Regions from separate parts of the Pseudonocardia sp. D17 genome, predicted to be linked through region 3. Evidence: riboswitches for the same ligand, from Rfam matches in the RefSeq annotation. Region 3 holds a riboswitch; each other region holds the start of a gene.
What was found. Region 3 has a riboswitch for S-adenosylmethionine ahead of PSD17_RS18660 (ABC transporter substrate-binding protein). Riboswitches for the same ligand answer to the same signal wherever they lie in the genome.
Positions count from the first base shown of each region.

Region 1: linked by a shared signal. The riboswitch ahead of thrC (threonine synthase) and the one ahead of PSD17_RS18660 (ABC transporter substrate-binding protein) in region 3 are both predicted to bind S-adenosylmethionine.
Region 2: linked by a shared signal. The riboswitch ahead of PSD17_RS35005 (ABC transporter ATP-binding protein) and the one ahead of PSD17_RS18660 (ABC transporter substrate-binding protein) in region 3 are both predicted to bind S-adenosylmethionine.

Region 1 covers NZ_BPRG01000234.1:72,136-81,797, forward strand. The annotation lists gene holA (DNA polymerase III subunit delta) at 799-1,785, opposite strand; SAM riboswitch class I at 1,915-2,035, shown strand; gene thrC (threonine synthase) at 2,045-3,310, shown strand; partial or broken gene PSD17_RS32085 (DNA internalization-related competence protein ComEC/Rec2) at 3,479-5,749, opposite strand; gene PSD17_RS32090 (ComEA family DNA-binding protein) at 5,746-6,660, opposite strand; gene PSD17_RS32095 (DegV family protein) at 6,986-7,879, opposite strand; gene octT (diglucosylglycerate octanoyltransferase) at 7,891-8,670, opposite strand; gene PSD17_RS32105 (histidine phosphatase family protein) at 8,667-9,293, opposite strand; gene rsfS (ribosome silencing factor) at 9,290-9,662, opposite strand, start outside.
Region 2 covers NZ_BPRG01000257.1:50,404-60,065, forward strand. The annotation lists gene PSD17_RS34980 (enoyl-CoA hydratase/isomerase family protein) at 1-799, shown strand, start outside; gene PSD17_RS34985 (CaiB/BaiF CoA transferase family protein) at 807-2,030, shown strand; gene PSD17_RS34990 (fumarylacetoacetate hydrolase family protein) at 2,027-2,965, shown strand; gene PSD17_RS34995 (alpha/beta hydrolase) at 3,068-4,021, opposite strand; gene PSD17_RS35000 (MarR family winged helix-turn-helix transcriptional regulator) at 4,137-4,601, shown strand; SAM riboswitch class I at 4,729-4,821, shown strand; gene PSD17_RS35005 (ABC transporter ATP-binding protein) at 5,066-6,742, shown strand; gene PSD17_RS35010 (LLM class flavin-dependent oxidoreductase) at 6,739-7,956, shown strand; gene PSD17_RS35015 (hypothetical protein) at 8,004-8,411, shown strand; gene PSD17_RS35020 (DUF1684 domain-containing protein) at 8,408-9,220, shown strand; gene PSD17_RS35025 (GNAT family N-acetyltransferase) at 9,269-9,662, opposite strand, start outside.
Region 3 covers NZ_BPRG01000113.1:109,916-119,577, forward strand. The annotation lists gene PSD17_RS18655 (ABC transporter permease) at 1-505, opposite strand, end outside; gene PSD17_RS18660 (ABC transporter substrate-binding protein) at 608-2,218, opposite strand; SAM riboswitch class I at 2,560-2,654, opposite strand; gene PSD17_RS18665 (hypothetical protein) at 2,915-3,289, opposite strand; gene PSD17_RS18670 (HemK2/MTQ2 family protein methyltransferase) at 3,703-4,350, shown strand; gene PSD17_RS18675 (CDGSH iron-sulfur domain-containing protein) at 4,343-4,567, shown strand; gene PSD17_RS18680 (iron-containing redox enzyme family protein) at 4,564-5,583, shown strand; gene PSD17_RS18685 (L-histidine N(alpha)-methyltransferase) at 5,587-6,549, shown strand; gene PSD17_RS18690 (manganese catalase family protein) at 6,716-7,597, shown strand; gene PSD17_RS35380 (hypothetical protein) at 7,748-7,981, opposite strand; gene PSD17_RS18700 (hypothetical protein) at 7,894-8,190, opposite strand; gene PSD17_RS18705 (CBS domain-containing protein) at 8,374-8,790, opposite strand; gene PSD17_RS18710 (alcohol dehydrogenase catalytic domain-containing protein) at 9,026-9,662, opposite strand, start outside.

The DNA.
Region 1 (9,662 bases), on a different contig from region 3:
CGGCGCCGTCCGCACTGCGGACGGCGCCGTTGGTGTGTTCGCAGGACGCCCCCGCTCGCACTCCGGCCGCTGGCCGGGCCGAGTCGACCCGGCGAGGCCGTCAGGCGCCGTGGGTCGGGGCTGAGCGGGTCGGGGCTGAGCGGGTCGGGGCTGAGCGGGTCGGGGCTGAGCGGGTCGGGGCTGAGCGCCGGAGCTGGGGGCGGGCCGAGTCCGTGCGAGTCGTGGCCCTGCTGCGAGTCGAGGCCGCGCTCCTGGGCACGGGGAGAGCCTTGCGGTTGCGCGCGAGAACCCGAGCGCAACCTCACCGTCGTCCCTGGCCGATCGGCAGCTCAGGTTCGCGCGAGAACCCGAGCGCAACCCCACTGTCGCCCTCGGCCCGATCGCCAGCACTCAGGTTGCGCGCGACGGCCCGCACGCAACCCCACCGTCCTCCCCCAGGCCCGATCGCCAGCACTCACGTTGCACCGACTCGCCCGCACGTAACCCCACCGCCGCCCCCGGCCCGACGGCAGCACTCAGGTTGCGCCCGACCGTCCGCGCGGAACCTCGCCGTCCTTCCCGGCCCGATCAACAGCACTCAGGTTGCGCACGACGGCCCGCGGGCAACCTCGGCGTCGTCCCCGGCGCAGTGGACAGCGCAGCGGTCGCGCTCGGGGACGGGGCCACGCCTCGGGCGCACGCGGCATTCGTCGGGAGGCTCTGGGATCACGACCGGGCTCCGCACTGTAGCCGGCGGCAGTGCCCGGCGAGGTCCACGACGAGGGACGGGGCGACACCCGACCCGCGAGCAGGTGCGGGTCAGCGGATGTCGCGGGCGTCGATGATGCGACGCACTGCGCGCTCCAGGGCGAACTCCGGGTCGGCGGCCGCGCCCTTGACGTCGGCATTGGCCTCGGCGGCGGCCGCGAACGCGACGGTGAGCCCCTCCGGCCGCCACGACCGCACCTGCCCTTGCGCCTTGCGGATCTTCCACGGTGGCATCCCGAGGGTCCCGGCGAGCCGGTTGGGGTCGCCGCGTCCGGCCGCACCGACCTTCGCCAGGGTGCGGACGGCGTCGGCGAGAGCGTCGGCGACGAGCACCGGCGCGACGCCGAGCACCAGCGCCCACCGCAGCGCCTCCAGCGCGCCCTCGCGGTCGCCGGCCACGACCTTGTCCGCGACGGTGAACCCCGTCGCCTCGGCCCGGCCGCGGTGGTAGCGCCGGACGGCCTTCTCGTCGACGACCCCGCCGGTGTCCGCAACCAGCTGGCCGGCCGCCGATGCCAGCTCCCGCAGCTCCGAACCGACTGCCTCGAGCAGCACGTCGACCGCGTCGCCGGTGATCTTCCCGCCGAGCCGGCGGACCTCGGCCCTGACGAAGTCGGCCCGCTCGGCCGGGCGGGTCAGCCGCTCGCAGCGGGTGACGGCCGCTCCGGCCTTGCGCAGGTCGTCGGCGAAGGACTTGCCACGGGCACCACCCTGGTGCTGCAGGACCAGCACGATCCCGTCGGCGGGCTCGGCGGCGTAGCGAAGTACGGCGGCGACCATGTCCTTGCCCGCCTCCTGCGCCGCGGAGAGGACGACCACGCGCCCCTCGGCGAACAGCGACGGGCTGAGGTGCTCGGCCAGCTCCTGGGCGTCGACCTCGCTGGTGCGCAGCCGCCGGACCTCGGTCTCGGGGTCGGCCGCGCGCGCCCGGACGACGACCTCCTGCACGGCCCGCTCGGCGAGCAGCTCCTCCTCGCCGATGACGAGGTTGACGGGCTCGGGGCGGCCGTCCGAGGCGGCTGGGGTCACGTCCACCATCGTCGCCCACGACGGGCCGCAGCCGTGACCCGCCTCCCACATCACGGACCATGCCTTCGCGAGGACGACGCCGGTGTCGTACGGTAATGGGTGAACGTGACCGCGGTCTGCCGCGGGACAACCGAATATGGCTCATCCAGAGGGGCAGAGGGAACGGCCCGTTGAAGCCCCGGCAACCGGCGTCGCACGACCATCGCGCGTGACGATCACGGTGCCAATTCCGACCCGCACGTCGCGGGGAAGATGAGGAGATCTTCCGATGACCCTTACTGCCGCTGCGCAGACCACCTCCCTCGATCTGGGCCCCGCCCGAGCCCTGTCTTGTCGTGAGTGCGGCCACGAGACCCCGCTGGCCGCGGAGTTCGCCTGTCCCGAGTGTTTCGGGCCCCTCGAGGTGGCCTACGACTTCCCGGCGGTGACCAGGGAGTCGATCCAGGCCGGCCCGCAGTCGATCTGGCGCTATCGCGACCTGCTCCCCGTGCCGTCCGACGTGCAGTCGCACCCGAACACCGAGCCCGGGATGACCCGGCTGATCAAGGCCGACCGGCTGGCCGCCGCGCTGGGTGTGCGGTCGCTCTGGGTCAAGGACGACACCGGCAACCCGACGCACTCGTTCAAGGACCGCGTCGTCGCCGTCGCGCTCGCCGCCGCCCGCGAGCTGGGCTTCACCGTGCTGTGCTGCCCGTCGACCGGGAACCTGGCCAACGCCGTCGCCGCCGCGGCCGCCCGCGCGGGCTGGGACTCCGTCGTGCTGATCCCCTCGTCGCTGGAGAAGGCCAAGGTCCTCACCACCGCGGTCTACGGCGGCACGCTGCTGGCCGTCGACGGCAACTACGACGACGTCAACCGGCTCGCCACCGAGCTCGCCGCCGAGCACGAGGAATGGGCGTTCGTCAACGTCAACGTCCGTCCGTACTACGCGGAGGGCTCGAAGACGCTGGGCTACGAGGTCGCCGAGCAGCTCGGCTGGCGGCTGCCCGAGCAGATCGTCGTCCCGATCGCGTCGGGGTCGCAGCTGACCAAGGTCGACAAGGGGTTCGCCGAGTTCGGCAAGCTCGGCCTGGTGGATGCGACGCCGTACAAGGTGTTCGGCGCCCAGGCCACCGGCTGCTCGCCCGTCGCGAAGGCGTTCGAGGACGGGCACGACGTCGTCCAGCCCGTGCGGCCGGACACGATCGCCCGCTCGCTCGCGATCGGCAACCCCGCCGACGGCCCCTACGTCCTCGACGCGGTCCGCCGCACCGGTGGCGCGATCGGGCACGTGTCCGACGACGAGGTGCGCGACGGCATCCAGCTGCTCGCCCGGACCGAGGGCGTGTTCGCCGAGACCGCGGGCGGTGTCACCGTCGCGACCGCGAAGAAGCTCATCGAGGCCGGCAAGATCGACCCCGACGCCGAGACCGTCCTGCTCATCACCGGTGACGGCCTGAAGACCCTCGACGCCGTCGCCGACCGGGTCGGCCCGACCGCCACGGTCGCGTCGAGCAGCAAGGCCGTCAAGGAGGCCCTCGCCGGGCGCGGCTGATCCCGCCCGCACCGCCCGTCGAGATCGTCGGCGGCGGGCGGGCAACGGGTCGCCACGGGAGACGACGGCCGGGCGCTCCGGCTCGTCCCCCGCGACGACGGCCGTGTCGCCGTCGTGATCGGTGCGGCGGACGACGACGCCCGCGCCACTGAGCACGGCGAGCAGCGGTTCGTTGGGGTGGTGGTAGGTGTTGCCGGCCCCGACCGACACCAGCGCGACGCGCGGCGCGACGGCAGCGAGGAACTCCCGCGACGAGTAGCGCGAGCCGTGGTGCGGCACCTTGAGGACGTCGGCCTGCAGCGGCACGTGCGAGGCGAGCAGATCGGCCTGGGCCGCGAGCTCGACGTCGCCGGTGAGCAGCACCGATCCGGCACGGGTCTGTGCCCGCATCACCAGCGACCCGTCGTTGACGGCGGTACCGTCGTCGGGATCGACGTCGGGCGCCGGGTGCAGCGGTCCGAGCACGTCGATCACCAGCGAGGGCCAGCTCAGCCGCCTGCCGGGGTCGAGAGTGACGACGGTCGTCCCCGCCCGCGCAGCCTGCGCCTGAATCCTGCGCAGCGCTGCCAGAGGCTGCCGTGACGGTCCGACGGCGATGCCCCCGACCGTTCGCCCGCGCAGCGCGCCCGCCATCCCGCCGACGTGGTCGGCGTGCAGGTGGCTGACGATCACGAGATCGAGGACGCGCACCCCGAGGCGGGCGAGGCAGTCGTCGGTCGGGCCGTCGTCGGGACCCGCGTCGACGAGTACCGCGTGCCCCGGTGAGCCGGTCGCCAGCACGAGCGAGTCGCCCTGCCCGACGTCGCACACCACGACGGCCCAGCCGCCCGGCGGCCAGCCGACCGGGACGACCCTCGTCGGCACCAGGACGAGCAGCAGCCCGACGAGAACCGCGAGCAGCAGCGCGCGGACCCGCCGGGAGCGGGTGAGCACGCCGACCACGACGATCACCGCGACGAGCAGCAGCGCGCCCGGCCAGCCCGCCGGCCACGGCACGACACCTCCGGGGATCGCCGCGGCGTGGTCGGCGACGAGCACCAGCCAGCCCACCTCTGGGCTCGCGAGCCAGGCACACACGACCGCCGGCCCGCTGCCGACGACCGAGACGAGCGCGGCGAGCACCCCGAGCACGGTCGCGGGTGCGACGACGGGCGCGGCCAGCAGGTTCGCCACGAGCGAGACGAGGCTGACCGTCCCGCTCAGCCCGGCGACCAGCGGCGCCGTCGCCAGCCCGGCCGCGGCCGGAACCACGATCGACTCGGCGACCCCCGGCGGGACGCCACGGGCCCGCAGCCGCCGGACCCAGCCGGGCGCGACGAGCACGAGCGCCGCGGTCGCCGCGGCCGACAGCGCGAACCCCGGATCGACCGCCAGCCGTGGCGAACCGAGCAGCAGGACCACGACGGTCCCGGCGAGTGCGGGCACGGCCGACCTGCGGCGGCCCAGCGCCAACGCCAGCAGGACGATCCCACCCATCACCGCCGCCCGCAGCACGCTCGGTGACGGCCGCGCGAGGACGACGAACCCGAGCAGCGCGAGTACCGCGCCCACCGCGCACGTCCTGGGCCCGGCACGCAGCAGCCGCAGGAGGAACAGCACCGCCCCCGCGACGACGGCGAGGTTCGCTCCGCTGACGGCGGTCAGGTGGGTGAGCCCCGCGGCGCGGAAGTCGTCGGCCACCTCGGGTGACTGGTCACGGGTGTCGCCCACCGCGAGGCCCGGCCAGAGCCCGGCGGACCGCTCGGGCAGCGTCCGGGACGCGGCGCGCAGACCGTCGCGCAGCCCGCCTGCGGCGGTCTGCCACCACGGCGCGGGGCCGACCTCGGCGGGCGACCCGCGGACGCGCAGCACGGCGATCGTCAGGTCGTGGCGGGCGGCCGGTGCGAGCAGCCCCTCGGCGCGGACCGACTGCCCGGGGAGCAGCACCTCCCAGCCCTCGGCCGGCGCCAGCAGCAGGACCCGGCCCCCGGAGGTCCACACCCCGGCGCCGGCCCGCGCCTGGTCGAGCGAAGCGGTGATCGTGACCTGCGCCGGACCGAACCCACCGCTCACCCGGACCGGGCGTGGATCGTCGGTCAGCGTGACGCGCATGGTGGCGGAGGCGCCGCGCGCGGCGGCGTCGGCGAGCGGATGCGTGGCGACGAGCGCCACGTTCGCGCCGACGACCCCCGCGGCGGCGACCGCGCACCCCAGTGCTGCGACGACGCCGGCGAACCAGCCGCGGTCGCGCCGGCACCGGACCACCCACGCGAGGCCGAGGAGGCCGAGCATCCCGGCGACACACGCCACCCACGGACCGCCGAGGAGGCCCGCGAGCACGACCGCCCATGCCGCCGACGCGGCCGGCACCAGTCGCAGGTCGGGACGGGGACGCTCCTGTTCGGGACTGTCAAGGTCCCCAGGGGCGCCGCAGGCGCCGTCGCGGGCCGGGCGCGTCATCCGACGACGACCAGTTCGCGGAGCCTGCCGAACTTCCGCTCGCCGATGCCGTCGATCTCGCGGAGCTGGTCGACCCGGCTGAAGCGGCCGTTGCGGGTACGCCAGTCGACGATGTGCTGCGCGGTCACCGGCCCGACGCCGGGCAGCTCGTCGAGCTGGGCCACGGTCGCGCTGTTGAGGTCGATCCGCGCGCCGGCGCCCGGAACACCGCCCGCGCCGCCGTCGGACCCGGCGGCAGCACCCCCGGACGCGAGTGCGTCGGCCGTGGCGGCGGGCGCACCGACGACGAGCTGCTCGCCGTCGGTGAGCCGACGGGCGAGGTTGAGCGCCGCGACATCGGTCCCGGGCAGGGTGCCCCCCGCGGCCTCGAGCGCGTCGGCCAGCCGGGCACCGGCAGCCACCCGGACGAGGCCGGGACGCGCGACCTTGCCGACGACGCTCACCACGATCGGACCGGCGTCCGGACCCTCGGTCGGCGCGGTCGTCGCCACGAGCGGGGACAGCCCCGCCGCCGGAGCCGCCGGGAGGGCCTCGGCCCGCGGCCGCTCTCCCCACACCCCGATCGCCGCGGCCAGCGCCGCGACCGCCGTGACCAGCGCGAGCGCGATCGCACCCGGTCTGCCGGGGTCGAGCCGGGCGCCGCGCAGGCCCTCGGGGACCCAGCGACGCACCGCAGACCCCCGGCGGCGCCGGAGCCGATCGGCCAGCGCGGCGACGGGACCGCGGCGTCCGATGCCCGCGTCCGGCACGAGCGGCAGCTCCACCGTGGCGGGCTCGGCCATCCACTCCGGACGGTCGGTCCAGAACGCATCAGGACCGCGGTCGTCGGCCGCCGCACGTGGGAGGGCACTCGGACCGCGACCGCGGAACGCCGCGGCCAGCCGCCCTCGCGAGTCCACCGCACCTGCCACGTCGGCGACGCTATGGCCGCGGTGGGACCGATGGGCCGCGCCGCAGGATCACTGTGGACAGCCGCCTGCCATGGGGACAACTCGCCGCGGGCGGTCGTTCACATCGGAGAGAAGTCGGTGGGGTGTGGAACGCTGGGCGGGGGCGCAGCCGCCGGCGCGGCACTCGGACGCGCGCGGCACACCGCCACACGAGCAACGCCCCGCGGCACACCGCCACACGAGCAACACCGCGCGGCACACCGCCAACCGAGCAGCGGCGCGCCGCCCCGCCTCCGCCCCGATAGGGCGGCGTGCGGATCGGCCCCGGACGCTCTGCCGAGAGAGATCAGCCCGCGCCCGCGTCCGTGTCCGTGTCCGTGTCCGAGCCCGCGTCCGACCGGCGGGGCACGACGACGATCCCCAGCAGCCCGGGCCCGGCGTGCGCCCCGATCACCGCCCCCACCTCCGAGACCAGCAGCCGGGCGGCGTCGGGCAGCCGCTCGCGCAGCGCGGCAGCCAGCTCCTCGGCGCGCGCGGCGGCACCGAGGTGGTGCACGGCGAGGTCGGCACCCTCGCCGGCGGCGGCGACGGCGAGATCGAGAAGTCGTTGCGCCGCACGGGCCGTCGTCCGGACCTTCTCCAGCGGCATGATGCGGCCCTCGGCCAGGTGCAGCAGCGGTTTCACCGCGAGGGCGGTCCCGAACAGCTTGGCCGCGGCCCCGATCCGGCCCCCGCGGCGGAGCCGGTCGAGGCTGTCGACGGAGAAGAAGACCCGGCAGCGCGCGGCGACGTCGGCCGCGGCCTGCTCGACCTCCGCTCCGCCCGCGCCGGCGTCGGCCGCGTCGCAGGCGGCGAGTACGGCGTACCCGAGCCCCATGGCGACGGCCCGGGAGTCGACGATGCGCACCCGGCCCGGCCCGACCTCCTCCGCGGCGAGGCGAGCCGCGTCCCAGGTCCCGGAGAGCTCACGGGACAGGTGCACGGAGACGACGCCCGTCGCACCGCTCTCGAGTGCATCCCGGTAGGTCGCGGCGAACGCGGCCGGGGTGGGTCGGGAGGTGTGGACGTCGAGGCTGCGGTCGGCCAGGGCGGCGACGAGCTCGTCCGGCGTGACGTCCTCGCCGTCGCGGCCCGTGCGGTCCCCGAGCCGCACCTCGAGCGGGACGATCCGGATGCCGCGCTCCGCAGCGACGCCGGCCGGCAGATAGGAGGTCGAGTCGGTCACGACGGCGACGGGCACGACGACGGACCCTAGCGCCTCGGCGCCGTCGGCGGTGCCATCCCCGGCTCGCGTCGCCGACCCGTCCTGTCGGCGACGACGGCGGCCACCGCGGCGCCGACGGTGGCGTGTGCCGACCAGCCCCAGTGCATGCCGTCGGGGTTGCCGTGGCCCGCGCGGACGTGGTCGCCGACCAGCGCGACGACGTCCACGACCGCGGCTCCGGAACCGGCCGCCCAGCGTCGGGTCGCGCGCTCGGCACGCTCCCGGCCGGGGTGCGCGCCGCCGTAGACGGCGGCCCGGTGCGGGGCGGGGGTCAGCACGGCGACGACGACCTCCGGGCGCAGCGCGGCCACGCCGGCGCGGCAGCGTTCGAGGTGCTCGACGGTCAGCCGCGGCGGCAGCGCGACGGGCCCACCGCCGGGCAGCCGCGCGAACGCCCGAGCGAGCCGGGGCTGGGCGCGCAGGTACCCGTCGCGGACGACGCGGCGCAGCGGAGCGGGCCGCAGCACCGGGATCAGCTCGCGGACCGCGGTGGGCAGCGGCGAGGGCAGCGCGTCCATCCCGCCGACCCCGAGGACCAGCGCCTCGACGCGTGGCAGCACGGCCCAGACCCGCGGGTCATGGGTGAGCGCGTGCCACGCGTGCCGGGCGGTCCACCCGGCCCCGGCGACGACCTCGGCGCGCAGGCCGAGCGCGGCGGCGGCCACGTTGGGCCACAGCCGGGGGTCGTCGGCGGGTTCGGCGCGTTCGGGGCCGTGGAAGGCGAGCGAGTCGGCGAGCACGAGCAGCACCGACCCGCTCCGGCTCATCGGTCGAGACCCACGTTGTAGCCGGTGAGCCGCCACATCGACTTGCCGGGTCTGCGGCCGAGCACGGCCCAGTGCGCGTTGCCCATGCCGCCCACGGCGGGCCATACGGTCTGCGGCAGGTCGAGCAGGCCGGACACCATCCCGGCGATGACCCCGCTGTGCGCGACGAGCAGCACGGTGACGTCGGCCTCCGCGTCGGCGTACTCCGCGTCGAGCTCCTCGACCAGCGGCACCGACCGCGCGACGACCTCGACGCGGGTCTCGCCGCCGGGCGGCCGCCAGGTCGGGTCGGAGCGCCAGGCGTCGATCGCGCCTGGCGTCGTCCGCTCGATGTCGACGATCGACATGCCGCCCCAGTCGCCGAGGTCCGTCTCGCGGAGCCGCACGTCGTACTCGACGGGCAGCCCGGTCACGGCCGCGACCTCGGCCGCCGTGCGGGCCGCGCGGCTGAGGTCGGAGCTGATCAGGCGGGCCGGCGCGAAGCGCGCCAGCTCGGGCGCCACCGCACGGGCCTGACCGAGGCCGCGGGCGGTGAGCGTCGAGTCGACGTGTCCCTGCATGCGGCCGTCGACGTTGTGGTCGGTCTGCCCGTGCCGCAGCAGGACGACCCTGCGCAGGCTCACCCGGCCGCGCCGGCGGCGGGGTCCTCGTCGGTGCCGTCCTCGTCGGGAGCGACCTCGACGCGGGCCTCCGGGAAGTCGAGCACCGGGCAGTCCTTCCACAACCGGTCGAGACCGTAGAAGCCCCGCTCCTCGGTGTGCTGGACGTGCACGACGATGTCGGTGAAGTCGAGCAGCACCCACCGGCCCTCACGGGTGCCCTCGCGCCGGGTCGGCTTGACGCCGTGCTCGCGCAGCTTCTCCTCGATGCCGTCGACGATCGCCGAGACCTGCCGCTCGTTCGGCGCCGACGCCAGCACGAAGCAGTCGGTGATGACGAGCTGCTCGGAGACGTCGAGCACGAGGATGTCCACGGCCTTCTTGTCCGCGGCC
Region 2 (9,662 bases), on a different contig from region 3:
CGACGTCGCCCGTCCCGCCGAGCGACCTGAGGAGGCGCACGTCGCGCGCGAGATGCACGGAGCGCTGGCCGTGCTCACGATGCAGAGCAGGCCGCACAACTTCCTGGGGCCCGACCTCATCGCCGGTGTCCTGTCCGCTGTGGACCGTTCCGTCGCCGACGGCGCCCGCGCGATCGTCCTCCGCAGCGGCCTGCGCAACTTCTGCGCCGGTGCCGACGTCGGGATCTTCGACAGCGCCGACCGTGGCGAGGCCCCGGACGTCGACCTGGTCGACGTCCTGCGGGTCTTCGACGAGCTCCCGGTCCCGATCGTCGCGGCCGTGCACGGCGTGTGCGTCGGTGGCGGCTTCGAGCTGGCGCTCGCGTGCGACCTGATCGTCGCCGCCCAGTCGGCGAAGATCGGCTGCGTCGAGGCGACGATCGGGATGAACCCGCTGATGGGGGCGATGCAGCGGATCACCGACCGGGCGGGTTCGGCGCGCGCGAAGGAGATGGCGCTGCTGGCCCGCCGCTACGACCCGGCGACGTTGGAGCGCTGGAACGTCATCAACCGGGTCGTGCCCGACGACAGCCTCGAGGGGGTCGCGCTGACGCTCGGTCAGGAGCTCGCGCACGGCCCGACCGTCGCGCACGCCTCGACGAAGGCGGTCATCTCCTACGCGGCGGGCCACGGCCCCCGCGCGACCGACGCCGTGATGGCCGAGCTGCAGAAGGACATCTGGACGTCGAACGACCTCAAGGTCGGCCTGCGGTCGCTCGCCCAGAACGGGCCCGGCGCCGCCCGCTTCGAGGGTCGGTAGGCCGACGATGCCCCTTCCCCTCAGCGGTCTGCGCGTCGTCGACTTCTCCCGGGTGCTCGCCGGCCCGCACTGCGGCAAGCACCTCCTCGACCTCGGCGCCGAGGTGATCAAGGTCGAGCCGCCCGGTGGTGACCTGTCGCGCAGGGCGTTCCCGGTCCAGGGCGCGGTCACCGGCTACTACGCGCAGCAGAACTCGGGCAAGCGCAACATCAGCGTCGACCTCAACGTGCCGGAGACGCGCGAGGTCGTGACGGCATTGTGTGCGACGGCCGACGTCGTCATCGAGAACTTCCGGCCCGGGGCGCTCGGCTCCTTCGGGCTCGACTACGCCTCCGTCGCGGCGGTCAAGCCCGACATCGTCTACGTCTCGATCAGCGGCTACGGCCAGCGCGGCAACTGGGCCGGCCGGATGGCCTACGCGCCTACCGTCCAGGCCGAGGTCGGCTTCACCCGCAACACGTTGTGGCACTTCGACGCCGAAGGTCCACGGCGACGGACCGACGCCCTCTCGCACGCCGACGTCTACTCCGGGCTGCACGCCACGATCGCCCTGCTCGCGGCCCTGCAGCACCGCGCGGCGACCGGCGAGGGCCAGTACGTCGACGTCGCGATGGCGGCGGTGATGACGTCGATCAACGAGCGCGTGCACGTCGATCTCGCCGACCACGACCTGGGCTCGGAGCGGCCGGTGCTGGGCGCCACCGACGCGCCGTTCTTCACCAGTCCCGAGGGCGATCCGTTCGTGGTCCCGATGAGCCTGGTCGGCTCGCTGACGTTCCAGTTCTACTGCAACGCGATGCGCCGCCCCGACCTGCTCGACGACCCGCGCTTCCTGACCCCGCAGCTGCGCGAGGCCAACTTCGCCGCCCTGCACGCGATCGTCCAGACCTGGATCCACACGTTCGACACCATGGGCGCGCTCGACGCCCAGTTCGACGAGGCCAAGATCGCGACCGGGATCGTCCGCGGCATCGACGAGTTCGCCGCGTCCGAGTGGGCCGAGCAGTGGGGTGTCACCCGCACGGTGTCCGACCGCGCCGCGGGCACGATCACGATCCCGGGCATGCCGTGGCACTTCAGCCGGCACGAGGAGCCTCTCGACGACCAGGTGCCCGCCCTACAGGGCGAGCACAACGTCGAGGTGCTCACCGAGCTCGGGTACGACGCCCAGCAGATCGAGTCCCTCTACAAGGTCGGCGGGCTCGTCGAACCGGCCAGGGAGGGAGTGTGACGCGCTGGGTGACCTACTCGTCCGGACCCGGCGCCCCGCTGCGCGCCGGCGTCCTGCACGAGGGCCGGGTCCACGGCCGGGCGGGGACCGAGACGCTGCTCGACCTCGTCGGCACGGACCTCACCGCCGAGGGGCGCGACGTCCTCGCCGCGCCGGCCGAGGTCCTCGACGAGGCCGCGGTCGTGCTGCACGCACCGATCCCGGTCCCGCCGTCGATCCGTGACTTCATGGCGTTCGAGAACCACGCCGTGACCTCGCTCGAAGCGGTCGGGTCGAGCCTGGCCCCCGCCTGGTACGACGCCCCGGCCTTCTACTTCACCAACCCGCGGGCGGTGGTCGGGACCGGCACGCCCGTCGCGGTCCCGCCGGGCAGCGCGGCGTTCGACTACGAGCTCGAGGTCGCCGTCGTCATCGGGCGGGACGGCTCGGACATCCCGGTCGAGCAGGCGTGGAGCCACGTCGCCGGGGTGACGATCCTGTGCGACTGGAGCGCGCGCGACCTGCAGGCGCACGAGATGGCGGTGGGACTGGGCCCGGCCAAGGGCAAGGACTCGGCGACGACGCTGGGGCCCTGGCTCGTCACGCCCGACGAGCTGGAGCCGTACCGGCGCGGCCACGGGTTCGACCGGGCCATGCGGGCGAGCGTCAACGGTGTCGGGTACAGCGCCGGGACGCTGGCCGACCTGTACTGGTCGTTCGAGGAGATGATCGCCTACGCCTCGCGCGGCACCCGGCTCGTCCCGGGTGACGTGCTGGGGTCGGGCACCGTCGGCACCGGCTGCATCCTCGAGCTCTCCCGGGTGCACGGCGGCGACCGCTACCCCTGGCTCGTCCCGGGCGACGAGGTCGAGCTGTCCGTCGAGGGACTGGGCTCGATCCAGCACGTCGTGCGGGCGGGGGCGACGGTGCTGCCGCTGCGGCAACGGCCTGCGTGAGGCCTGCGTGAGGCCTCCGTGCCGCCCCGCGACCGACGCGCCGTGCCGGTCGCGGGGCCGGCGGGATCAGCCGTGCGCCATGCCGGTCGCGAGCCGGCGGGATCAGCCGTGCAGGGCGGCCCGCAGGGTCCGGACCGCCTGGTCGATCGCGGCTTGCGCGGCACCGGAGTCGCGCAGCGCGTCGACCATCATGAAGTCGTGCACCATCCCGAGGTAGCGGATGGCGGTGACCGGGACGCCCGCGGCGCGCAGCTTGTTCGCGTACGCCTCGCCCTCGTCGCGCAGCACGTCGGCCTCGTCGGTGAGTACCAGCGCGGGCGGCAGGCCGGCCAGCTGCTCGGTCGTCGCCCGCAGCGGTGACGCGGTGATCTGCGCACGCTCGGCCGGGTCGGTCGTGTACTGGTCCCAGAACCAGCGCATGCCCTCGCGGTGCAGGAAGTAACCGGTGTCGTACCGCTCGTAGGAGCCGGTGTCGAAGTTCGCGTCGGTGACCGGGTAGAAGAGCAGCTGGGCGGCGAACCGGACGTCGCCGCGCTCCTTGGCCAGCAACGTCAGCGCGGCGGTCATGTTGCCGCCCACCGAGTCTCCGGCCACGGCGAGCCGGGTGCCGTCGAGCCCGTGCGCCGCGCCGTCGGTGCCGATCCACTGCGCCGTGCGGTAACCCTGTTCGATCGCGACGGGGTAGCGCGCCTCCGGCGAGGGCGTGTACTCGACGAACACCACCGCGACCCCGGCGCCGACCGCGAGCTCGCGGACGAGCCGGTCGTGGGTGTGCGCGTTGCCGAAGACCCAGCCGCCCCCATGCATGTAGAGCAGGGTCGGCAGCGCGCCCGTCGATCCCTGCGGTCGGACGATCCGCACGTCCACCGGACCGGTCGGGCCACCGTCGACGGACACCCACTCCTCGTCGACCGGGGGCTTGGGGGTGTCGCCGGACTGGACGTCGTCGACCGCCTTGCGGCCGTCGGCCGGGTCGAGCTGGTAGAGGAACGGCGGCGTCGCCGTGGCGTCCACGAACGCCTGTGCGGCGGGCTCCAGTACCGGGTTCTCGCTCATCGTCTGCTCCGATCGCTCGATGTGTCCGCGACGTCGGCCGCGGCCTCACAGCGAGAAAGCTATTGCCCAACTAACTTGTGCACAAGTTAATGTGGCGCGTGCTACTGTGGGACACGTGAGTGACGAGTCCCTGCTCCTCGACGACCAGTTGTGCTTCGCGATCTACGCGGCCTCGCGTGCGGTGACGGCCACCTACCGGCCGCTGCTCGAGGAGCTGGGGCTGACCTATCCGCAGTACCTCGTGATGCTGCTGTTGTGGGACAGGGGCCGCTGCTCGGTCAAGGAGGTCGGCGCTGCTCTCGAGCTCGACTACGGCACCGTCACGCCGCTGCTCAAGCGGCTCGCGGCGCTGGGGCTGGTCGAGCGCCACCGCCGCACCGACGACGAGCGCGGTGTCGACGTCGTACTCACCGCCGAGGGGGAGGCGCTGCGGTCCCGGGCCGCCGCGGTCCCGACGCAGATGGGTACGGCCTTCGGCCTGTCCGCGGCCGAGCGCGAGGACCTGCGGAAGCGGCTGCGGACGTTGACCCGGTCGGTGCACGCGTTCACCGCCGAGCGTGTGAGCCCCGCCACCGGATGACCCGGGCCGGGTGCATCCGCGCTGGCTCGGGGCGTACCGGTGTCGTCCCGCATGGTGGGAGCAGATGTCCGGATTGACACCGGTGGGGATCGGGTTCGTACTGTCGGACGACGACGGGCGACCGTCGGAACCATCCAGAGCGGCCGAGAGACCTGGCTCGACGACGCCGCAGCAACCCCCCGTGACCGGGCGAGGGTGCTCATGCCGGGAACGATGGAGGCGGTCGTGAGCACCTACCGGGGGGCCTACCGGCTCCACGTCGACCTGCTGCGGGTGACGAGCGCGAGCTGTCGGGGCTGACCGGCTCGTCCGCCCTGCCCACGTCCCGGGCTCGTCCGCTCCCCGCCGGTCCCGCCGCGCCGGGCACGCTCCACCCGGGCTCGCCCGAAGGACCCGACATCGATGCACCCGACCGCCCTGATCCGGCCACCGCGCGCCCCTCGGACCGCGACGGAGGTGCGCGCGTGAACGGGTCCACCGACCCGCTGCTGCGGGTCCGGGATCTCGAGGTCTCCTACCGGGCGGCCGGCGCCTCGCTGCCCGCACTCCGCGGGGTGTCGCTCGACGTGGCGCCGGGCGAGGTGCTCGCGCTGGTCGGGGAGTCGGGGTCGGGCAAGTCGACGCTGGCCCACGCCGTCGTCGGCCTGCTGCACGCCAACGCCACGGTCGGTGCCGGCAGCGTGCGGCTCGCGGGCGAGGAGGTGCTGGGCCGCTCGGAGAAGGCGATGCGCACGGTCCGGGGCCGGGTCGCCGGGCTCGTCCCGCAGGACCCGACGGTGTCGCTCAACCCGGTGCGCCGCATCGGGCCGCAGGTCGCCGAGGCGCTGCGGGTGCACGGCCTGGCCACGCGGCGCAGCGCCCCGGTGGCGGCCGAGGAGCTGCTCGCCAGGGCCGGCCTGCCGGACCCCGGCGTGCGGGCCCGGCAGTACCCGCACGAGCTGTCGGGCGGCATGCGCCAGCGGGTGCTGATCGCCATCGCGATCGCCGCGGGCCCCGCGCTGCTCATCGCCGACGAGCCCACGAGCGCGCTCGACGCCACCGTCCAGCGGCGCATCCTCGACCACCTCGAGGAGCTGACGCGCGAGTCCGGCACCGCGGTCCTGCTCGTCACCCACGACCTGGGTGTCGCGGCCGACCGGGCCGACCGGATCGCGGTCATGTCCGGTGGGCGGCTCGTCGAGCAGGGGCCGACCGAGCAGATCCTCGCCGGGCCGACCGACCCCTACACGCGCAGGCTGCTCGCCGCGGCACCCGGCCTCGCGAGCGCGACCGCCGCGGCCCGCGCGCCGGCCCGGCCCGTGGTCGCGACCCCTGCGGTGTCGGGGGCGCCCGACGAGACACCGCTGCTCGTGGTCCGCGACCTGGTCAAGGACTTCCCGCTGCCGCGCTCGGCCGGCCGCCGGGCGGTGCACCGCGCTGTCGACGGGGTGAGCTTCGAGATCCGTCGCGGCGAGACCCTCGGGCTGGTCGGGGAGTCCGGATCGGGGAAGTCGACCACCGCGCGGCTCGTGCTCCGGCTGGCCGATCCGACCTCGGGCACCGTCGAGTTCGACGGCACCGATGTCACCACGGTCCGCGGTGCCGCGTGGCGGGAGCTGCGGCGCCGGGCGCAGCTGGTGTACCAGAACCCGTACGCGTCGCTGGACCCGCGCTTCACGATCGCCGACGTGGTCGAGGAGCCGCTGCGCGCCTTCAGGGTCGGCACGCCGGCCGAGCGCCGCGAGCGCGTCGCGGAGCTGGTGGACCGGGTCGCGCTCCCGGCGTCGGTGCTGGCGCGCCGGCCCGTCGAGCTCTCCGGCGGGCAGCGGCAGCGGGTCGCGATCGCGCGGGCGCTCGCGCTGCGTCCCGACCTCGTCGTCTGCGACGAGCCGGTCTCCGCGCTCGACGTCTCCGTCCAGGCGCAGGTGCTCGACCTGCTGGCCGAGCTGCAGGCCGGGCAGGGCCTCGCGTACCTGTTCATCTCCCACGACCTCGCCGTCGTGCGCCGGATCGCCCACCGCGTCGGCGTGATGCGCGACGGGGCGCTGCTCGAGCTCGCCTCCACCGAGGAGCTCTTCGCCTCGCCGCGCGAGGACTACACCCGTGAGCTGCTGGCGGCCGTCGCCGGCAGCCGTTCGCGAAAGGTTCACGCAGCCTCATGAGCGCGCCGTCGTCCTCCGGGCCGTCGTCCTCCGGGCCGTCCTCCTGCGGGCCGGTCCCACTGTCGGTGCTCGACCTCTCCCCGGTCCCGGCCGGAGGCACCGCCACCGACGCGCTGCGGCACACCGTCGAGCTGGCGCAGGCCGCCGAGCGCGCCGGGTACCTGCGCTACTGGGTCGCCGAGCACCACCTCGCCACGGGCGTCGCGTCGTCGTCGACCCCCGTACTGGTCGCCCTGCTCGCCGCCGCGACGCGCACGATCCGCGTCGGTTCGGGGGCGGTGCAGCTGCCGCACACGGCCCCGTTGCAGGTCGCGGAACAGTTCGGGACCGTCGCGGCCCTGCACCCGGGGCGCGTCGACATCGGGCTCGGCCGGTTCGACCTGCAGAAGATCCTCGCGATGCACGCCGCCGGTCGCACCGGGGCCGCGCCGACGCGGGAGCCGGCACCCGAGCGCGTCGTCGACGGCCTGCTCGTCCCGCAGCCGGGCAGGTACCTCGCCGACCTGACGGCGTTCGTGACGCTCGCCGAGCTGCTCGGCATCAGCACGGACTCGCCGCCGCAGGACTACCGGCGCGAGGTGGCCGCGATCCTGTCCTACCTGGACGGCACCGCGCGCGACGCGACCGGGACGCCGCTGCACGTGCTGCCGGCGGAGGGGGTCGACGTCGACGTCTGGGTCCTCGGGTCGAGCCCGGGCGCCAGCGCGGAGGCGGCCGGAGCCCTCGGCCTGCCGTTCGCGGCGAGCTACCACATCGTGCCGCACACCGCGATCGAGACGGTCGAGGCCTACCGCGCCGCGTTCCGGCCGTCGGACCGGCTCGACCGCCCGCACGTCATGGTGTCGGCCGACGTCGTCGTCGCCGAGACCGACGACCGGGCCCGCGAGCTCGCCGCCCCCTACGGCGAGTGGGTGCTCGGCATCCGCACCGGGCGCGGCGCCCGGCCCTACCGGACGCCCGCCGAGGCGTTGGCCCGGGAGTGGACGGCCGAGGAGCGCGCGGCCGTCGCCGACCGTGTGCGCACCCAGTTCGTGGGCTCGGCCGCGCGGGTCGCCGACGGCCTGCAGACCCTGGTCCGCGCCACCGGGGCCGACGAGCTGCTCGTCACGACGATCACCACCGACCACGCCGACCGGGTCGCGAGCCACGAGCTGCTCGCGGCCGAGTGGGCGCGTCGCTCCGCCGCCTCGGCAGCGGCCGGGGCGCTGCGGTGACCCGCCGGCCGGGAAGCTTCGCGGCCCGCCGCGAGTTCTCTGAGAACGTGAAGGGACGCGTCGCGCGCCACCGCCGCCGGCCCGACGACCTGGTCGTGCTGCCGGTCGCGGCGACCGTACTCGGCGACGCCCACGCCGAGGCGGCGGACGAGGCCGTCGGGGTACGCCGGCCGAGGTACGGCCGGCGCGCCGTCGCGCAGGACCGGCGCGACCCCGCCGCGACCGAGATCGACCGCGCCGTCCAGGAGGGTGCCTGCGACGGGTCCGTCCTCGTCCCGGACCAGATCCCGGGCGGCCGCGACGCGTTCGTCGACACCGCGGTCGCGGAACTCCCGGACCGCGGCAGCCGGCGCACCGAGTACTCGGGCACGACCCTGCGCGAGCACCTCGGCCTGCGCCCCCTCACCCGACCCGCCGCGCCCGCGGCCGAGCACCACCGGAGGACACCCGCATGACCACCACGGAGAACAGGCTCGCGGCCGACTGGCAGGCCTGGCACGACGCCCGCGAGGAGCTGCTGGCGACGCCGCACGGCTGGCTCAGCCTCACCGGCCTGTACTGGCTCGACGCGACGCCCGCGGCGTTCCCCGACCTGCCCGGGACGTGGCGGGCGACCGGCGACGGCGGCGTCGAGATCACCGTGCCCGAGGGCGCCGACGTGACGGTCGACGACGCGCACGTGACGGGCACCGTGCGCGTCGAACCGGTCGACGGGCTGCCCGGCGTCCTGGTCGGGCTGGGCGAGCGCAAGGTGGAGGTCATCCGCCGCACCGACTCCTACGCGCTGCGGGTACGCGACCCGCAGGCCGTGACGCGCACGGCGTTCACGGGCGTGCCGACGTTCCCGGTCGAGGAACGGTGGGTGCGGCCGGGACGCTTCGAGCCCTACGACGCGCCGCGGCCGATCACGGTCGGCGCCGTCGTCGAGGGGCTCACGCACCGCTTCGAGACCGTGGGCGAGGTCGTGTTCGACGTCGACGGCGTGCCGCAGCGGCTCGCCGCTCTCCGAGGCTTCGACGGCGGCCTGAACCTGCACTTCCGCGACGCCACGTCCGGGACGAGCACCTACGGCGGCGGCCGCCACGTGCTCGTGGCGGACCCGGCTCGCGACGGCACGGTGACGATCGACCTCAACCGGGTGACCAACCTGCCGTGCGCCTTCACCGCGCACGCGACCTGCCCGCTGCCGCCCGCAGGCAACGTGATCACGGTGCCCGTCGAGGCGGGGGAGAAGAACCCGCCCCGCCCCGACCTCGCGGCCTGACCGTGAGTGCCGATGGTCGCCCTGGCGACCGTCGGCACTCACGAGAGGTCATGCGGGGGTGCGGACGGCCATGAACGTCGTCTCCCGGCGCAGCCGGAACCCGATCGAGAGGTACAGCCGGATCGCGTTGGTGTTCGAGGCCGCCGCGTGCATCATCGGTGTCTCGCCGCGCTCCCGGATGCCGTGGCCGACGGCCCGGACGAGCCGGGTGGCGAGGCCCTGCCCGCGGAAGTCGGGATGGGTGCACACGGCGCTGATCTCGGTCCAGCCCGGCGGGTGCAGCCGCTCGCCCGCCATCGCGACGAGCGCGCCCTCGCGCCGGATGCCCAGGTAGGTACCGAGCTCGACGGTCCGCACCGCGAACGGCCCCGGCTCGGTGAGCGCGACCAGCGCCATCATCTCCGGGACGTCGGCGGCGCCGAGCCGGACCGCCTCCTCGTCG
Region 3 (9,662 bases):
ACGGCAGCAGGTGCAGGTCGAACGCGAAGATCTGCACCAGCATCAGCCCGACCCAGAACACCGGCAGGGAGACCGCCAGCGACGGGAGCGCCATGAGGCCCTGGCGCAGCCAGCGGAACCGTGTGTAGGTCGCGACGACCGCCACCACGGTGCCCAGCACGACGGCGACGAGCAGGCCGCCGAGCGCGATCTGCAGCGTGGGTGGCAACGCCGCCAGGACGGCGCTCCGCACGTCCTCGCCGGTCTGGATGGACGTGCCCAGGTTCCCGTGCAGCGCCTCCCACAGCCGGTTGCCGTACTGCACGACCACCGGCTGGTCGAAGCCGTAGCGCGCCTTGAGCGCCTCGATCGCGGCGGGCGAGAGCGGCTCGCCGTCGAGCCCGCCGCTCGCCATCGTCGTGACCGGGTCGCCGGGCAACAGGTACAGCACGGCGAAGCTGACGGTGTAGGCGGCCCACAGCACCGCGACCGCGGTGACGATGCGCCGCACCAGGTACCGGGTCACGACGGGGTCACCCGCTCGGTCGGCACGGTCACGACGTTCCCCCTATCACGACTTCCCCCGGGTCACTTCCCCCGCGCACGACGAGCTCCGTTCCTCGAACCGTCAGGCCGAATTCCACGCGTCGTGCAGCTGGATGCGCGACGACGCGTCGAACGTGACGCCGTGCACGGTCGGCCCCACCGCCAGCACCGTCGTCAGCTCGACGACCGGCACGTAGAAGCCCTGCGTGAGCAACAGCTGCTGGGCCTGGCCGACGAGCCGGGTGCGCTCGGCCGGGTCCGGCTCGCCCGCCTGGGCCACCAGCACCGGCTCGAGCGGGCTCTGCGGAATCCGGTAGAAGTTGGAGCCGGCGACCGAGAACTGGCTGCGCAGCAGGTCGGGATCGGCCCGGGTCAGGTTGCCCCACAGTGCGGTGAAGTCGCCCGCGGCCTGCTGGCTCGCCAGCTGCGCGACCGGGACCTGCTGGATCCGGATGTCGATGCCGACGGCCTTGGCCTGCTGCTGGATCAGCTCCAGCGCCGGCTGGTTGGTCCCGGCGACCGGGGCGTAGGTGACCGGGATCGTGAGCTCCTGGCCGTCCTTGGCGCGGATGCCGTCGGGCCCGGGGACCCAGCCGGCCGCGTCGAGGACGGACCGCGCCTTGGCCGCGTCGAAGACGACGAGCGCCGACTCGTCGGCGTAGGACGGCGTCGTCGAGGCCAGCACGCTGGTCGCCGCCCTGGTCTGCGACGGGAAGACCCCGCCCACGATGTCCTGGCGGTTGATCGCCAACGACAGAGCCTGTCGCACAGCGGGATCGGCGACGACGGGCTTGCTGAGGTTGAACCCGATGCCGAACACGATTCCCGGGTTGGAGCGGGCGAGCAGCTGGTCGCCGGCACCCGTCAGGGGCGCCTCGTCCTGCTGCCCGATGCTGCCGATCGCGTCGACCTCACCGGACTGCAGCGAGCCGGTCCGGACACCGGACTCCGGCACGATCGTGAACCGCAGGGTGTCGAGGTACGCCTCGCCCGGGTGGGCGAACAGCGACGAGCCCCAGTCGTAGCCCGGCCGCTTGGCGAGCGTGATCGACGCGTTCTTGACATAGCTCTGCAGCGTGAACGGACCCGAGCCGATCACACCGGCGCAGCGGTCGTCGTCGGACCTGGCGACCGAGGCCGGCGACAGGATCCCGAGGCTGTGGGTCGAGGTTGCCTGCAGGAACTGGACGTTCGGCTGGGTGAAGCTCACGGTGAGCTGCGTCGGGCTCTGCACCGTCGTCCCCGCGTACCCGGCGAGGTAGCCCTTCGCGAGCGCCGCGCGGACCCCGAGCGACGGGATGCGGTCGAAGTTGGCCTTCACCGCCGCGGCGTCGAGCGGGGTGCCGTCGGAGAACGTGACCCCGGTCCGCAGGGTGAAGGTGAAGCTCCTGGCGTCCGGGGAGGTCTGCCACGCCGTGGCCAGCCACGGCTTCAGTTCTCCGGTCCTCGGGTCCTGGTCGGTCAGCGAGTCGACCAGCTGACGCACGGAGTAGATCGTGTCGTTGCTCGCGACCTGCTGGGGGTCGACACAGCCCGCGTCGCTGCCGACGGCGAAGGTGAGCGTGCCGCCGGCCCGCGGCGGACCCGCGTCGGCCTCCGTTCCCGAGCTCCCCCCGCCGCAGGCGGCCAGCACCAGTGCGGCGGCGGCGAGGAGGGCCGGGAACATCGCTGCCCGGCGCGATCGTGCGGTCATCGGTGGTTCCTTCTTCGGGAGGGAGCGTCCCCGTCGGCGGGTGGGCCGGACGGGGCCGGTCGTGGTCGGCGGTCGGACGGGTTCGGGGTCAGGACGGCGCGTGGCCGGTGTGGTTCGCCGAGGCCCACGGGCGGGTGCAGGCCGAGGTTGTCGCGCAGGGTCGAGCCCGTGTACTCGCTGCGCATCCTGCGCCGTCGAGGGCGACGGCGAGACGGAGGTGGGCCATGAGGTGACCTCTCGTGCACGAGCGTGGACGGGCCAGGGTCGTCAGACCCGACAGACCGCTCCGGCCGTGCGCTTGAGGTCGACGTGCAACCGCCGCACTCCCAGGAACATCGCATCCTCCATCGCTCCCGGCTTTAGCACCCGCACCCGCTCGGGCGGGGGGTTGCTGCGGCGTCGTCGAGCCAGGTCTCTCGGCCGCTCTGGATGGTGTGTCCCCGGAGGAACTTCTGCACTCTACGTACATGGACGCGGGCGGCGTCAATCCTCCGGGCGACGATGTGACACACACGGACCGAAACGCGGTGTCGACGGGATCGACCTGTCCGAACACCGCGGCCCCGATCCCATTCCGCAGGACGATTCGGGATGCGGTCGCCGATGCGCCGGACATTCGGCTCGGGACGCGACGGCCCCGTCGGCGGCCGGGCGCCTGCCCGGCCGCCGGCGTCGCGGCGCCCGCCGCGGGCGGGATCAGGGTCGTGTGGGCTCGCCGGGCACGGCCGGGGTGCTCGGCGCGCCGGCCGGGCCGGTGGGCCGCGGCGGCTGCAGCGCCGGCGCGCGCCGCAACGCCGCGCGGGCGATCGCGAGCTCGTGCGCGACCTCCGCCGCGATCAGCTCGACGTGCAGCGCACCCGCGTCCGGGTCACCGAGCAGCGCCCGGTTGCGTTCCAGGAGCGACTCGAGGCCGTCGAGCAGCCGGGCGGCGATGTGCGCGCGGCGCCGCTCCCGTGGCGAGGGCTCCGCGGAGATCGAGCGGGCAGGTGCGGGCAGGGTGTGGATGGGCGGGGTGTGAGTGGGCGGGGTGTGAGTGGGCGGGGTGTGAGTGGGCACGGCGTCGACGGACATGGCGTTGCTCCGATGTCGGGAGGGGTGACCGGGGGGGCGGGCGGGGTCACCGACAGAGCGCGGCCTCCGTGCGTCCGAAGTCGACGTGACGACGCCGCGACAACGCCGGCCGGGTGCCGTCCATGACGTCCTCCATCGACCCCGGCGGGAGCACCCGCACCCGCACGGGGCGGGGGGTTGCTGCGGCGTCGTCGAGCCGGGTCTCTCGGCCGCTCTGGATGGGTCTGCTGCCACTGTAGGCAGCGAGGCCCGCGGGGTGTCAATACCGGAGTGTCGATACGGAGCCGCCGGCGACGGGATGCAGCGGCGGCCGACGGGGAACAGGCTTAAGCGCCGCCGAGCCGGGTATGGACCGATATGCCTGCCGTCGTCCACGGGTCCGCGCGGACCCCCGTCCGCACCGAGGACCGCACGTGATCCTTCTCTGTCCTCCCGGGGTGTACAAGGCCCAGTCCGACACCCACCTGCTCGCCGGCCGCGTCGCCCAGCTCGCACACGGGCGGCACGTCCTCGACCTCGGCACCGGAACCGGGGCGCTCGCGCTCACCGGCGCGCGGGCCGGGGCGCAGTCCGTGACCGCCGTCGACCTCTCCCGACGCTGCGTCGCCACCACGCGGCTGAACTTCCTGCTGCACCGCACACCCGTCCGGGTCCACCGCGGCGACCTGTACGAGCCGGTGCGCGGCCGCCGGTTCGGGCTGATCGTCGCCAACCCGCCGTACGTGCCGTCGGAGACCTCGGTCCTGCCCCGGCACACCCGCGGCCGCAGCTGGGACGCGGGCCCGACCGGGCGCGCGATCCTCGACCGGATCTGCGACGGCGCGCCCGAGCACCTCGAGGACGACGGCACGCTGCTGCTGGTGCACTCCGCGGTGTGCGGCCCCGAGCGCACGCTCGAGCGGCTCGCCGCCGCCGGGCTGGCGGCCGACGTCGTCGACCGCGCGCGCATCCCGTTCGGGCCGGTGATGCGCTCGCGTGCCCAGCTGCTCGAGCGCAGCGGTCTCATCGAGCCGGGCGCACACCTCGAGGAGCTGGTCGTCGTCGAGGCCCGTCGTGGTTGAGCACCGGCTCGGGCGGCCGGAGCCGACCCGCATCGTGCTGACCGAGGAGGGCCCGGCTCTGGTCAGCGGCCCGGTCGAGCTGGAGCTGCCCGACGGGTCGCGGGTGCGCTCGGACCGCGCCGTCACCGCCGTGTGCCATTGCCGCCGCAGCAAGCGCTACCCGATCTGCGACGCGAGCCACCGGCGCAAGGTGCGACAGGAAGGACGTGAGGCATGACCGGGACGCTGGACCGCCCCCGTACCGCGGCGCCCGAGCTGCCCACGCCGCGCGGACCGCTGTCCGGGGCCGTCGTCGCCGCGTTGCGCGGCGATCCGGTCCCCGCCGTCGACACCGCGGACGCCGACCCCTACGGCGACGACCTGCAGCTCGCGCTGCACTGCTGCTACGAGCTGCACTACCGGGGGTTCGCCGGCGTCGACGACGACCGCGAGTGGGACCCGGCGGTCCTCGGCCTGCGCCGGGAGCTGGAGCAGGTCTTCCTCGCGGCGCTGCGGGCCGACGTCGAACCGGGCGACGACGTCGCCGCCGAGGTGGAGTCGTTGCTCGTCGAGCCGGTGGGGCCGGGGGTGCGCGGGGTGTCGCACCACCTGCAGCGCGACGGGACCCTCGGGCAGCTGCGCGAGTACGTCGCGCACCGGTCGATCTATCACCTCAAGGAGGCCGACCCGCAGGCGTGGGTGATCCCGCGGCTGTCGGGGCCGGCGAAGGCGGGCCTGGTCACCGTCGAGCACGACGAGTACGGCTCGGGACGTCCCGAGCGCATGCACTCCACGCTGTTCGCGGAGATGATGGTCGAGATCGGGCTGAGCGACGCGTACGGCGCCTACGTCGAGCAGGCCCCCGGCGCCACACTCGCCGAGGTGAACCTCATGACCCTGTGCGGGCTGCACCGCGGGCTGCGGGGCGCGTCCGTCGGGCAGTTCGCGATGGTCGAGCTGACGTCGTCGCCGGGGTCCGAGCGGCTGGTCAAGGCCATGCGCCGGCTGGGCTGCGGGCCCGCCGCGATCCGGTTCTACGACGAGCACGTCGAGGCCGACGCGGTGCACGAGCAGGTCGTGCGGCGCAGCGTGCTCGACCCGCTGCTGGCCGCGGAACCGGAGCTGGCGGCCGACGTCGTCTTCGGGATCCGCGCGAGCTCGCTGCTCGCGGAGCGGATGGGCGAGCACCTGCTGGGGTGCTGGGAGCGCGGCACGACGAGCCTGCGCACCACCCCCGCCGGGTCCGCGGGCTGACAGGTGTCGGTCGAGGTCGAGCCTGTCGACGCGGGGTTCTGGGACGACGGCGCGGACCTCGCGGCGTGCCTGCGCGAACCGGTCCCCCGCATCCCGCCGCACTTCGGCTACGACAGCATCGGCTCGCAGCTGTTCGAGGAGATCACCGAGCTGCCCACGTACTACCTCACGCGGGTGGAGCGGACGCTGCTCGGCCGGCACGCCGCCGAGGTCGCCGCGGCGCTCGACACCCCCCGGCTCGCGGAGCTGGGCAGCGGCAGTGCCCGCAAGACCCGGCTGTTGCTCGCGGCGTGCCTGCGTCGTCGGCCGACGACGTACCTGCCCATCGACGTGAGCCGGGAGATGCTGGAGCGCAGCGCGGCCGACCTGACCGCGGCCCTCCCCGACCTCGACGTGCGCGGCCTCTGGGGCCGCTACGAGGCGGGACTCGCCCAGCTGCGTGCCGACGGCGAGCCCGTGTGCGTGGCCTTCCTCGGCAGCAACGTCGGCAACTCGACGGCCGCCGAGCGCGAGGCGCTGTTCGGCGCGGTCGCGGCGGCGCTGCGGCCCGGCGACGGACTACTCGTCTCGGCCGATCTCACCAAGTCGACCGAGACGCTCGAACGCTGCTACAACGACCCTCCCGGCCATGACGTGTTCCGGCGGTTCCGGCTCAACCACCTGAGTCATCTCAACTCGCGCTTCGGTGCCGACTTCCGCACCGAGCTGTTCGAGCCCCGCGCTCGGGTGGTGGGTCCGGTGGTCGAGGGGCTGCTGCACGTCCTGGACGACCACGTCGCGACGCTACCGGCGCTCGACGTCTCGCTGACGCTCCGCCGCGGGGACGCGATCAACGTCGGCTTCTCCGCGAAGTTCGAGCCCGGTCCGCTCGCGGCCGAGCTGGCCGGCCACGGCATGGCCCTCCAGGACCGGTGGATCGACCACCGCCACCGCTACGGCATGTTCCTGTTCCGCCGGACGGACTGAGGACACCTCGGCCACCGGCGACCGCGCCGGTGGGCAATTCCGGTCTCCGTGGGCGGTTTCGACCGGTGTCGCGCGGGCAGACGACAGGAACCGTCCGGAGTGACGGGTCATCGCGCGCGGCCGAGACGGTGCCGCGCCTCCCCCGCTCGATTCCCGAGGAGCACACGTGTTTCTGCACCGCCAAGAACTGCAGTTCAAGTCGACACCGAACAAGCCCGACGCCGTGTACGCCCGCAAGCTCCAGGAGGTGCTGGGCGGGCAGTACGGCGAGATCACCGTCGCGATGCAGTACATGTTCCAGGGCTGGAACATGCACACGCCGGGCAAGTACCGCGACCTCGTCTTCGGTGTCGCGTCCGAGGAGATCGGGCACGTCGAGATGCTCGCCACGATGATCGCCCAGCTGCTGGAGAAGGCCCCGCTGGGCATCACCGAGGACGCCGTCCAGGACGACCCGACGGTCGCCGCCGTGATCGGCGGCACCGACGTGCAGCACGCCATCGTCGCCGGTGCCGGCGCGCGGCCCGTCGACAGCAACGGCAACCCGTGGCAGGGCAGCTTCATCACCGCCAGCGGCAACCTGCTCGCCGACTTCACCGCCAACGCCAACGCCGAGATGCAGGGCCGCGTGCAGGTCGCACGGCTCTACCACATGACCGACGACGCAGGTGTGCGCGAGCTGCTGTCGTTCCTGCTCGCCCGCGACACCATGCACCAGAACATGTGGCTGGCCGCCGCGGCCGAGCTGCAGGAGGAGGGCGCGGAGACGATGCCGACGCCCGGCAACTTCCCGCAGTCGAAGGAGTTCACCGAGGTCAGCTACCAGTACCAGAACTTCAGCGACGGCGCGCAGGCCTCCGAGGGCCGCTGGGCCAAGGGCCCCAGCGTCGACGGGCACGGCGAGTTCACCTACCACGACGGGCCGACGACGACCGCCCCGATGCCGCCACCCACCCACCCCGACAGCCGCCTGTACGGCACGACGGAGCTGCCGAACACGGTCGAGAAGGTCGCGGGTCTGGCACAGGACAAACTGAACAAGGAGTGACGGCTGCCGGCGCGGCGGCAGCGGCTGCGCCGGCCGGCGCGGCGCGCCACCACCGGGACACCCGGTGAGCGCGTCGCGTCGGCCCGGCCCCGGCCCGACCGGCCGCGTCGAGCCGGTACGCCCCGTGCCGCGTCGGCGCGGTGTGCGCCGCTAGGCGTCCGCCCGGCCGCGGACCGCGAACCGCAGCGTGAACGGGTCGAGGCCGCCCGGCAGCGGGCGTCCCGGCACGAGCAGGCCCGCGGGGCGCACGGTCAGGTCGAGGTCACCGACGAGCGTCGCCAGCATCGTCGACGCCGTCAGCAGGACGAGCTCGCGGCCCGGGCAGTGCGCGGGCCCGGCGCTGAAGGGGACGATCGCCGGGTCCGCGTCGTGGGTCCCGTCCAGCCAGCCGTCGGGGCTGAACCGACGCGGCGCCCGGCCAGCGCGACGACCCGGCGCCTGCGGGCGATCACCCCCTGGGCGACGATCGGACCGACGGCCAGCGCCAGCACCCGGGCGGTGTCGGCGGCGGAGGCCTCGGGCAGCGCGGGCAGTGCCCCGGGCCCGGGGTCGGCCGGCGGGTCGCCCGCCGTGCGCGCGGAGGAGTGCGTCATGCCCGGTGCGTACCCGGGCCGGCGCGGGACATCCCCCGCCGACCGCCCGGCGTCCTTCGACTCGTCGTGCCGATCCACCGCTCGACCGTTGGCGCGCACGTCTGGTCCAGGGGCATCGTCGCTCCCTGCGCAGCCGCGCTCCCCGGCGACGGCGGGTGAGGGTCTCCCGCCGCGTTCACGTGCTCAGTCCGTGGACAGGGCCTCGGTGAGCATGCCGGTGTCGGCGTCGTCGAGGCTGCGGGCGACGTCGGCGAGGCTGATGACCCCGACGACGCGGGTGCCGTCGATCACCGGCACGCGGCGCACCTTGTGCGCCACCATGGTGCGCATCAGCTCGGCGACGTCGTCGTCCGCGCCGACCGTCACGGCCTCGCCCTGCGCGAGCTCCCCGGCGCGTACCGCCAGTGGGTCCTTCCCCGCCGCGATCACCTTGGTGACGATGTCGCGGTCGGTGAGCATCCCGACCAGCTGGTCGTCGACGCCGCAGATCGGCAGCGCCCCGACGCCGGCGTCGGCCAGCTTGGTGGCCGCCTCGCGGACGGGCTCGTCGCCGCGGACGAACGTGACGTTCGTGGTCATGATCTCGCGCGCGGTGGGCATCCCGCTCCCCTCTCGTCGCGTCGCCCGTGGTGGGCGAGGCGCATCCGGTCCCGCTCCCGGTTACCCGGTCCCCCGCCGGGACACACGCCGCGCGACTCCCGTGGGCCGGTACTCGCCGGCCGGTTTCCCGACCGCCCAACCCGGCAGGCGTCCTGCCGCGACGGCTCCGCGGTCATGGCGCTGCTCGCGCCGGTAACCCCCACGAGGGCGGGATCCTCCGGTTCGGAATCGCCGATCACACGCCGTCGCGGGCAGGCATGAGCAGGGTCTTCACCATCCCGTCGCGCTTTTCCTGGAACGTCGCGTATGCGTCCGATGCGGACTCCAGCGGCAGCCGGTGCGTCGCGAAGTCGTCGACACCCAGCGGGTCGCCCTCGGTCAGCAGGGGCAGGATCTCGGGGACCCAACGGTGCACGTTGGCCTGGCCCATCCGCAGCTGGATCTGCTTGTCGAACATGGTCAGCATCGGCATCGGGTCGGCCATCCCGCCATAGACACCGGACAGCGAGATCGTGCCGCCGCGGCGGACGGCGTCGATCGCGCTGTGCAGGGCGCCGAGCCGGTCGGTGCCCACGGTCATCATGAGCTTCGCGGCGAGCGCGTCGGGCAGCATCCCGGTGACCTGCTGGGCGAGCTTGCCCACGGGCGAGCCGTGCGCCTCCATCCCGACGGCGTCGATCACGGCGTCGGCGCCGCGCCCGCCGGTGAGGTCACGGACGGCGTCGCCGAGCCGGCCGTCCAGCGAGCTCAGGTCGACGACCGTCGTGCCGCGCGCTGCGGCGCGGTCCAGCCGCTCCGGGACGAGGTCGGCCCCGATGACCTGCGTCGCCCCGAGGTGGCGGGCCACCCGGGTGCACATGTCACCGATCGGG